DNA from 3 places in the Streptomyces sp. NPDC025806 genome. Region 2 is predicted to be linked to each of the others. Evidence: riboswitches for the same ligand, from Rfam matches in the RefSeq annotation. Region 2 holds a riboswitch; each other region holds the start of a gene.
The links. A riboswitch is a leader RNA that binds a small molecule or an ion and turns the genes downstream of it on or off. The one in region 2 is predicted to bind cyclic di-AMP.
Positions count from the first base shown of each region.

Region 1: it holds a riboswitch for cyclic di-AMP, as region 2 does, so the genes downstream of both, ACZ4E1_RS31565 (C40 family peptidase) here and ACZ4E1_RS33990 (M23 family metallopeptidase) in region 2, are expected to answer to the same signal.
Region 3: it holds a riboswitch for cyclic di-AMP, as region 2 does, so the genes downstream of both, ACZ4E1_RS37810 (M23 family metallopeptidase) here and ACZ4E1_RS33990 (M23 family metallopeptidase) in region 2, are expected to answer to the same signal.

Region 1 is NZ_JBVHMU010000017.1:85,571-87,827, reverse strand. Features, by position in the region: gene pcrA (DNA helicase PcrA) at 1-473, opposite strand, end outside; cyclic di-AMP (ydaO/yuaA leader) riboswitch at 772-975, shown strand; gene ACZ4E1_RS31565 (C40 family peptidase) at 984-2,189, shown strand.
Region 2 is NZ_JBVHMU010000020.1:114,933-117,189, forward strand. Features, by position in the region: gene ACZ4E1_RS33985 (PP2C family protein-serine/threonine phosphatase) at 1-689, shown strand, start outside; cyclic di-AMP (ydaO/yuaA leader) riboswitch at 934-1,087, shown strand; gene ACZ4E1_RS33990 (M23 family metallopeptidase) at 1,099-2,163, shown strand.
Region 3 is NZ_JBVHMU010000031.1:15,479-17,735, forward strand. Features, by position in the region: gene ACZ4E1_RS37805 (SGNH/GDSL hydrolase family protein) at 1-253, opposite strand, end outside; gene ACZ4E1_RS37810 (M23 family metallopeptidase) at 377-1,108, opposite strand; cyclic di-AMP (ydaO/yuaA leader) riboswitch at 1,114-1,306, opposite strand; gene ACZ4E1_RS37815 (tyrosine-protein phosphatase) at 1,674-2,257, shown strand, end outside.

The DNA of each region.
Region 1 (2,257 bases), on a different contig from region 2:
ACGCAGGCGCTGTGGAAGGTGGAGACCCACATCGCGTTCGCCCGCGGGCCCACGAGGGCCTCGACGCGCTCCTTCATCTCGCCCGCGGCCTTGTTCGTGAACGTGATCGCGAGGATCTGGCCGGGGTGCACGCCGCGCTGACCCAACAGGTACGCGATGCGGTGCGTGAGGACGCGGGTCTTGCCGGAGCCGGCGCCCGCGACGATGAGCAGGGGGGAGCCGCCGTGGACCACGGCCGCCCGCTGGTTCTCGTTCAGCCCCTCCAGGAGGGCCTCCGGGTCCAGGACCGGGCGGGGCGCCCCGTCGCGGTAGTGCGTGTCCCGGTCCGCGGGCGCGTCGAACTTCCCCCCGAACAGGTCGTCCGGGAGCGGCTCGGGGGCCCCGTCGTGCTCGGGGTCCTCGGGCGGCGGCGGGGGCTCCTCCGCGGGGGACTGGAGGCCGGCCAGGAAGCTGTCGTCAAAGAGGCTGCTCATCGCTCTCCGAGTCTAGGCCGCCCCACCGACAGCCCGCCGTCACCTTCACGGAGACGCTCCTCGCATTCACGGAGACGCTCGTCCCGCTCACGGTGACACACGTCGCACCACCCTTCGCGATGCCCTGGTCACCCAGCGCGACAGCAAAGGCCGTTCGGGGCCCGCGGCGTAGAGATCATGGAAATGGTCACGAAAACGTATCGGGCATATCGAACATCAACCTTCACAGCAGCAACACGAGTTGGCTACGGTGCTGCGCGGGCAGTCCGTCCCCCCGCCCGCGAACAACGCGGCGAGCGGACAGCCCCCGCCGAGTCCCGTACGCCGAGAGGCAGGGAACCGGGGACCCACCGACCTTGGGGTGAATCGGTCAACAGTCCGGCGGCGCCGGATGGTTGGCCGTAGGGCAGCCTTCCGTACGACGTGCACCACCGCGCACCGAAGCGATGGGGCACGAGCCCGAACCCGACAGCTAACCCGGTAGGCGGATTACGGAAGGAGTCGCCTGCCTTGGCGTCGCACCGCAAGCCGCGTACCCGCTCCCGGATGACCGGCGGCACCCGTACGACCCCCGCGGTCGGCATCACGACCGCCGCCCTCACCTCCGTCGCCCTGCTCTCGCAGACGGCCCAGGCCGCTCCGGCCCAGCCCGCGAAGCCGAGCCTCGAAGAGGTGCAGAAGAAGGTCGACACGCTCTACCGCCAGGCCGAGGTGGCCACGCAGAAGTACAACGCGGCGCAGGAGCGGACCACCGGCAAGAAGAAGCAGGTCGATCACCTCCTCGACGACATCGCGCAGCGCACCGAGAAGATGAACACGGCCCGCGAGGAGCTCGGCCGGTTCGCCGCCGCGCAGTACCGCACGGGCGGGGTGAGCGACACGGCGACGATGTTCCTCGCGGAGAACCCCGAGGACTACTTCGCCCAGGACCAGCTGATGAGCCGGCTGACGTCCCGCCAGAAGAAGGCGGTCGACGACTACCAGGTGCAGCAGCGCGAGACGGCGAAGAAGCGCACCGAGGCGCAGGAGAGCCTCAAGCAGCTGACCACGTCGCAGACCGAGCTGAAGACGTCCAAGCAGACCGTCCAGACCAAGCTCGCCGACGCGCGGAAGCTGCTGTCGGAGCTGACGGCCGAGGAGAAGGCGCGGCTCGCCGCGATCGAGCGGCAGAAGCAGGAGGCGGCCCGCAAGAAGGCCGCCGAGCTCGCCGCCAAGCAGAAGGCCGAGGAGGAGGCCAAGCGGAAGGCCGCGGAGGAGGCGCAGCAGCAGGAGGACGCCTCCGGGTCCGGTTCCTCGACGGGTTCCGGCTCGGACACCGGCTCGGGTACCGGCTCGGGCTCCACCGACACCTCGTACGCCACGAAGGCCGCGAAGGCCCTCGCCTTCGCCAAGGCCCAAGAGGGCAAGCCGTACGTGTGGGGTGCCACGGGCCCGGACTCCTACGACTGCTCGGGGCTCACGCAGGCGGCCTGGAAGGCGGCCGGGATCTCGCTGCCGCGCACCACCTGGGACCAGGTGGAGATCGGCACGACGGTCCCGCTGTCCGACATCCAGCCCGGTGACCTGGTCTTCTTCTACGACGACATCAGTCACGTCGGCATCTACAAGGGCGACGGCATCATGATCCACGCCCCGAAGCCGGGCGCGTACGTGCGCGAGGAGTCCATCTACTACGACGGCACGGCGTCGATCCACAGCGTGGTGCGCCCCGCCTGACGCCGCTCGCGGTTACGTTCGGGCGGTGGACCGCGACCGCCCGGACGTGCCCGGGACCCCCGACCCCG
Region 2 (2,257 bases):
GCCGGACCGGCGGCCTGGACGTCGCCGTGCGCTACGAGGCCGCGCAGGCGGGCGCGTTCATCGGCGGCGACCTCTACGCGGTGCAGGACACCCCGCACGGGGTGCGCGTCGTCGTCGGCGACGTACGGGGCAAGGGCATGGGCGCGGTGTCGGCGGTGGCCGTCGTCATCGGCGCGTTCCGCGAGGCCGCCGAGCAGGAGGGCAGCCTGGAGAACGTGGCCCGGCGCCTGGAGCGGGCCCTGGCCCGCGAGGGAACCCGGCGCAGCGGCGTCGACGACTTCGAAGGGTTCACGACGGCGGTGCTCGCCGAGTTCCCGTACGGCTCCGACCTGGTGCGGGTGCTCAACCGCGGGCACCCCGAGCCGCTCCTGCTGCACGGTGACGGCACGCTGCGGACGCTCGGTCCGGGGGAGGCCGCGCTGCCGCTCGGCCTGAGCGCGCTGGGCACCTGGCCTGACCGGGCCACCGAGGAGGCGTTCCCCGCCGGCGCCACGCTGTTGCTCTACACGGACGGCCTCTCCGAGGCGCGCGACGCGCACGGCGTCTTCTACGACCCGGCGGCCCGGCTGTCGGGGCGGAAGTTCGACGGGCCCGAGGAACTGCTCGCGGAGGTCGCCGAGGAGGTCCGCGAGCACACCGGAGGGGGCGCGCGGGACGACATGGCGCTGCTCGCCGTGCGCCGTCCTTGATCGACATCACGGGGGGTGATCGAACGGCACCCCTGCGCATAACAATTGATACAGCGTCAGAAACTCGTGGCGGATCCGTGTCCTCCGACGGGGGGTCAACTCGCCCGATTCCGCCCGCTCGTGCCCTGATAAGTCCAGGCCAAAGACGTGAACGATCAGTGGGAACGGCTTGGAAATCGTGTCGGCTGTCTATTAACGTTCGATAACGCAGCGCGGTCGTCCCAGCCGTCACAAGAGTCGGCTCCGCGCGCACGCGCTTAATCCCGCAAGGGAGCCGGGGAACCACCAACTTGGGGTGAATCGGACTGTAGCGACGCATGTGCGTACGTCTACGCCCGTAGGAGACCTTCCTGCTCCGAACCCGTCAGCTAACCCGGTAGGCGAGAAGGAAGGAAAGGAGAGCGCCCCCGTGGCGTCGAACCGTCCTGCCCCCGAGTTCTCCTACGGCTCCGCCGAAGCGTCTGACGACTTCGGCGTCGAGCGAGAGAACTGGGAGGAGTGGAACCCCACCGAGGAGTCCGTCCGACCCGTCCGCGGACGTCACCGCGTGGCCCGTCAGCGGGGTGGACTCGCGCGCAGCTCCACGGTTCTCGGCGTCGGCGTGATCGCCGCCGTCGGCGCCGGCGGCATCGCCACCGCGCAGGGCGGCAAGCCCGCCGTCTCGCTCTCCATGCCCGACCTGTCCGCGGTCAAGGACTCGCTGCCCGAGGCCAAGTCGCTGCCGGGCGTGGGCGCGCTCATATCGGGCTCGGACGACTCCGCCGACTCCGCGTCCGACTCCTCGCCGGCCGCCCAGGCCGCCCCGCTCACCACGGTGACCGACGGCGCGCAGGGACAGTCCGACGCGGGCGAGGCGCTGCGGGCCCGCATCATGGCCCAGGCCGAGACGCAGCAGTCCGCCGCCGAGGAGGCCGAGCGCAAGGCGGCCGAGGAGGCCGCCGCGCAGAAGGCCGCCGAGGAGGCCGCCGAGCAGCAGAAGGCCGCCGAGGCCAAGGCCGCCGCCGAGAAGAAGGCGGCCGAGGAGGAGGCCAAGCGCAAGGCCGAGGCCGAGCGCCTCGCCAAGCTGGCCAAGAGCTACAAGCTCCCCGTCGCCTCGTACACGATCACCGGCACCTTCGGGCAGCCCGGCTCCATGTGGTCCTCCGGCTACCACACGGGCCTCGACTTCGCGGCCTCCACCGGTACGCCGATCTACGCGATCCACTCCGGCACCGTCACCGAGGCGGGCTGGGCCGGCGCCTACGGGTACCGCACCGTCCTCACCCTCGACGACGGCACCGAGCTGTGGTTCTGCCACCAGTCCTCGATGAACGTCAGCGTCGGCCAGAAGGTCAGCACCGGCGATGTCATCGGCCGCGTCGGCGCGACGGGCAACGTGACGGGCGCCCACCTCCACCTCGAGGTCCACCCCGACGGCCAGGCCACCGGCATCGACCCGGCCGCCTGGCTGCGCGACAAGGGCCTCGGTCTCTGACCTTCCCGAAGCCCCGGCGGTCCTGGCGGCAACCCCCCGACGCCAGGGCTGCCGGTTTCGCATGTCCGCGCGCACCGGCCCGAAGACGGCCCGT
Region 3 (2,257 bases), on a different contig from region 2:
CGGGGGCGAGCTCCAGGGCCTTCGGCACCTGGTGCTCGACGATCTGGTCGATGAGCTTGCCGCGTACGGCCAGGTTCGCGTACTGGAACGTGTCCTCGGGGACCCGGTCGTCGAGGAGGACGGCGAGCCGGTCGGCCCAGCCCACGAAGCTGCCGTCGGGTCCGGGGTCCCCGACGCCTTCGGTGAAGCTGTCCCCCACCGCCACATAGGACCGAATCGTGCCGCCGCTGAGTGATCTCGATTCGTTTGCCACGACCACACATCCTTCACCCTGACCTGTGACCTACGCGACCGTAGCCAGGGGTTGACGAGTGGTGAGATACAGCACTCGGCGCCCGGGGAATATCCGGGCGCCGAGTGTGGATCACGCGTGGGGTCAGATGGAGACGCCGTGCGCGCGCAGGTACGCGACCGGGTCGACGTCCGAGCCGTAGTCCGGGGTGGTGCGGATCTCGAAGTGCAGGTGCGGGCCGGTCACGTTGCCGGTCGCGCCGGAGAGGCCGATCTGCGTGCCGGCGGAGACGGCCTGGCCGGCCGAGACGCCGAGCTGGGACAGGTGGGCGTACTGCGAGTAGTGGCCGTCGGCGTGCTGGATGACGACCTGGTTGCCGTACGCGCCGCCGTTGCCGGCGGAGACGACGGTGCCCGCAGCGATGGCCTTGATCGGGGTACCGGTGGGCACGACGAAGTCGGTGCCGGTGTGGTAGCCGCTGGACCACATGCTGCCGTTCTGGTGGTACGGCGTGCCCTCGGGCGCGTCGACCGGCTTCACGTAGGCGGCGGTGGAGGTGCTCGCCTGGGTGGCCGTGGTCTTCGCGGCGCCGCCGAGGGTGAGCTTCTCGCCGGGCTTGATCAGGCCGGCGTCGGAGCCGATCACGGACTTGTTGTCCGCGTAGAGCTTCTTCCAGCCGCCCTCGACGTTCTCCGCCTTGGCGATCTTGGAGAGCGTGTCGCCGGCCTTGACCGTGTAGGTCTGGGCGGTGGCGGCCTGCGCACCGGTGGCGCCGATCAGCGGCAGCGCGAGCGCGGCGCCACCGACGGTGACGACGGCGGCGGCGCGGCCGAGGCGGTGGGACTTCTGGCGGCGGTGCTTACCCTGTGCGGGCATGGCGGATTTCCTCTCCGTCGCCTGCGAGGTGAGCTGTCGGGTTCGGACGGGAGATGTCCGGCCGCGCCCTCGCCATTCCTGACAGGGACACGACTTCACCCCGAGCCGCTGTGGGGAATTCCCGGGCGGCGTTCTTGCCTGTGGGTCCCCCGCTCCTGCCGTCACGGGTCGTAGTGAGGAATCCGGCCGGCGGCAGGACTAGGCGTTCCGACCGGAATGAGCGTGACCGTAGGGCAGCAAGAAACGAAGCGACAAGTTCCGAATTCCCCCTGGCCTGCCTTTTCTTGATCGTTCACGCCTTTACTGTGTCACCCTGCGTCTACCTCGCCCGCTTTACCGGCGCCTTACCGTAAGGAATTCCCGGGAAAGCCGTCCGGAAGATCCACCACGGACCGTCACGGATATGACGCTGCTCACGCGACGGGTGACAACGTCCGTAAATCTATGGACAGTTAATGATGAATAGGCCAAAACGGACACATGGTTGCCCTCTGAATCCATGTCGTATCGTCGGGAGCGCGCCCGCCGGCGAGCAGCGCCGGTGACCCGACCGGGAGGAGCACCCGTGACGCAGCACGCCCCGTCCACCGAGCCCGAGCTGACCGGAGTGCGCAACTTCCGCGACGTGGGCGGCCTCCCCACCGTGGACGGCCGGCGCGTGCGCCCCGGCGTGCTCTTCCGCTCCGGTCACCTCGCCCACGCCACGGCCGAGGACGCGGCGTTCCTCTCCGGGCTCGGCCTGCACACGATCTTCGACTTCCGCAACGCGGCGGACCAGAAGCTGGAGGGCGCCGACGTCGCGCTGCCCGGCGTGCGCAATGTGAACCTGCCACTGTCGGACCCGGCGGACGGCTCCGAGTTCTGGAAGATGGTCCGCGACGGCGACATGGACCAGCTGCGCGCGCTGCTCTCCGGGGGCCGCGCCGCGGACCGCATGATCAATTCGTACCGGTCGATCATCACCGACCGCACCGCCGAGCACGGCCGCGTGCTGCGCGCCGTAGCCGAGGACAGCGTGCCCGCGCTGATGCACTGCGCGGCGGGCAAGGACCGCGCCGGACTGTCGATCGCCGTGACGCTGCTCGCGGTCGGCGTCGAGCGCGAGGCCATCGAGGCGGACTACCTGGAGTCGAACGCGAAGCACCGCCG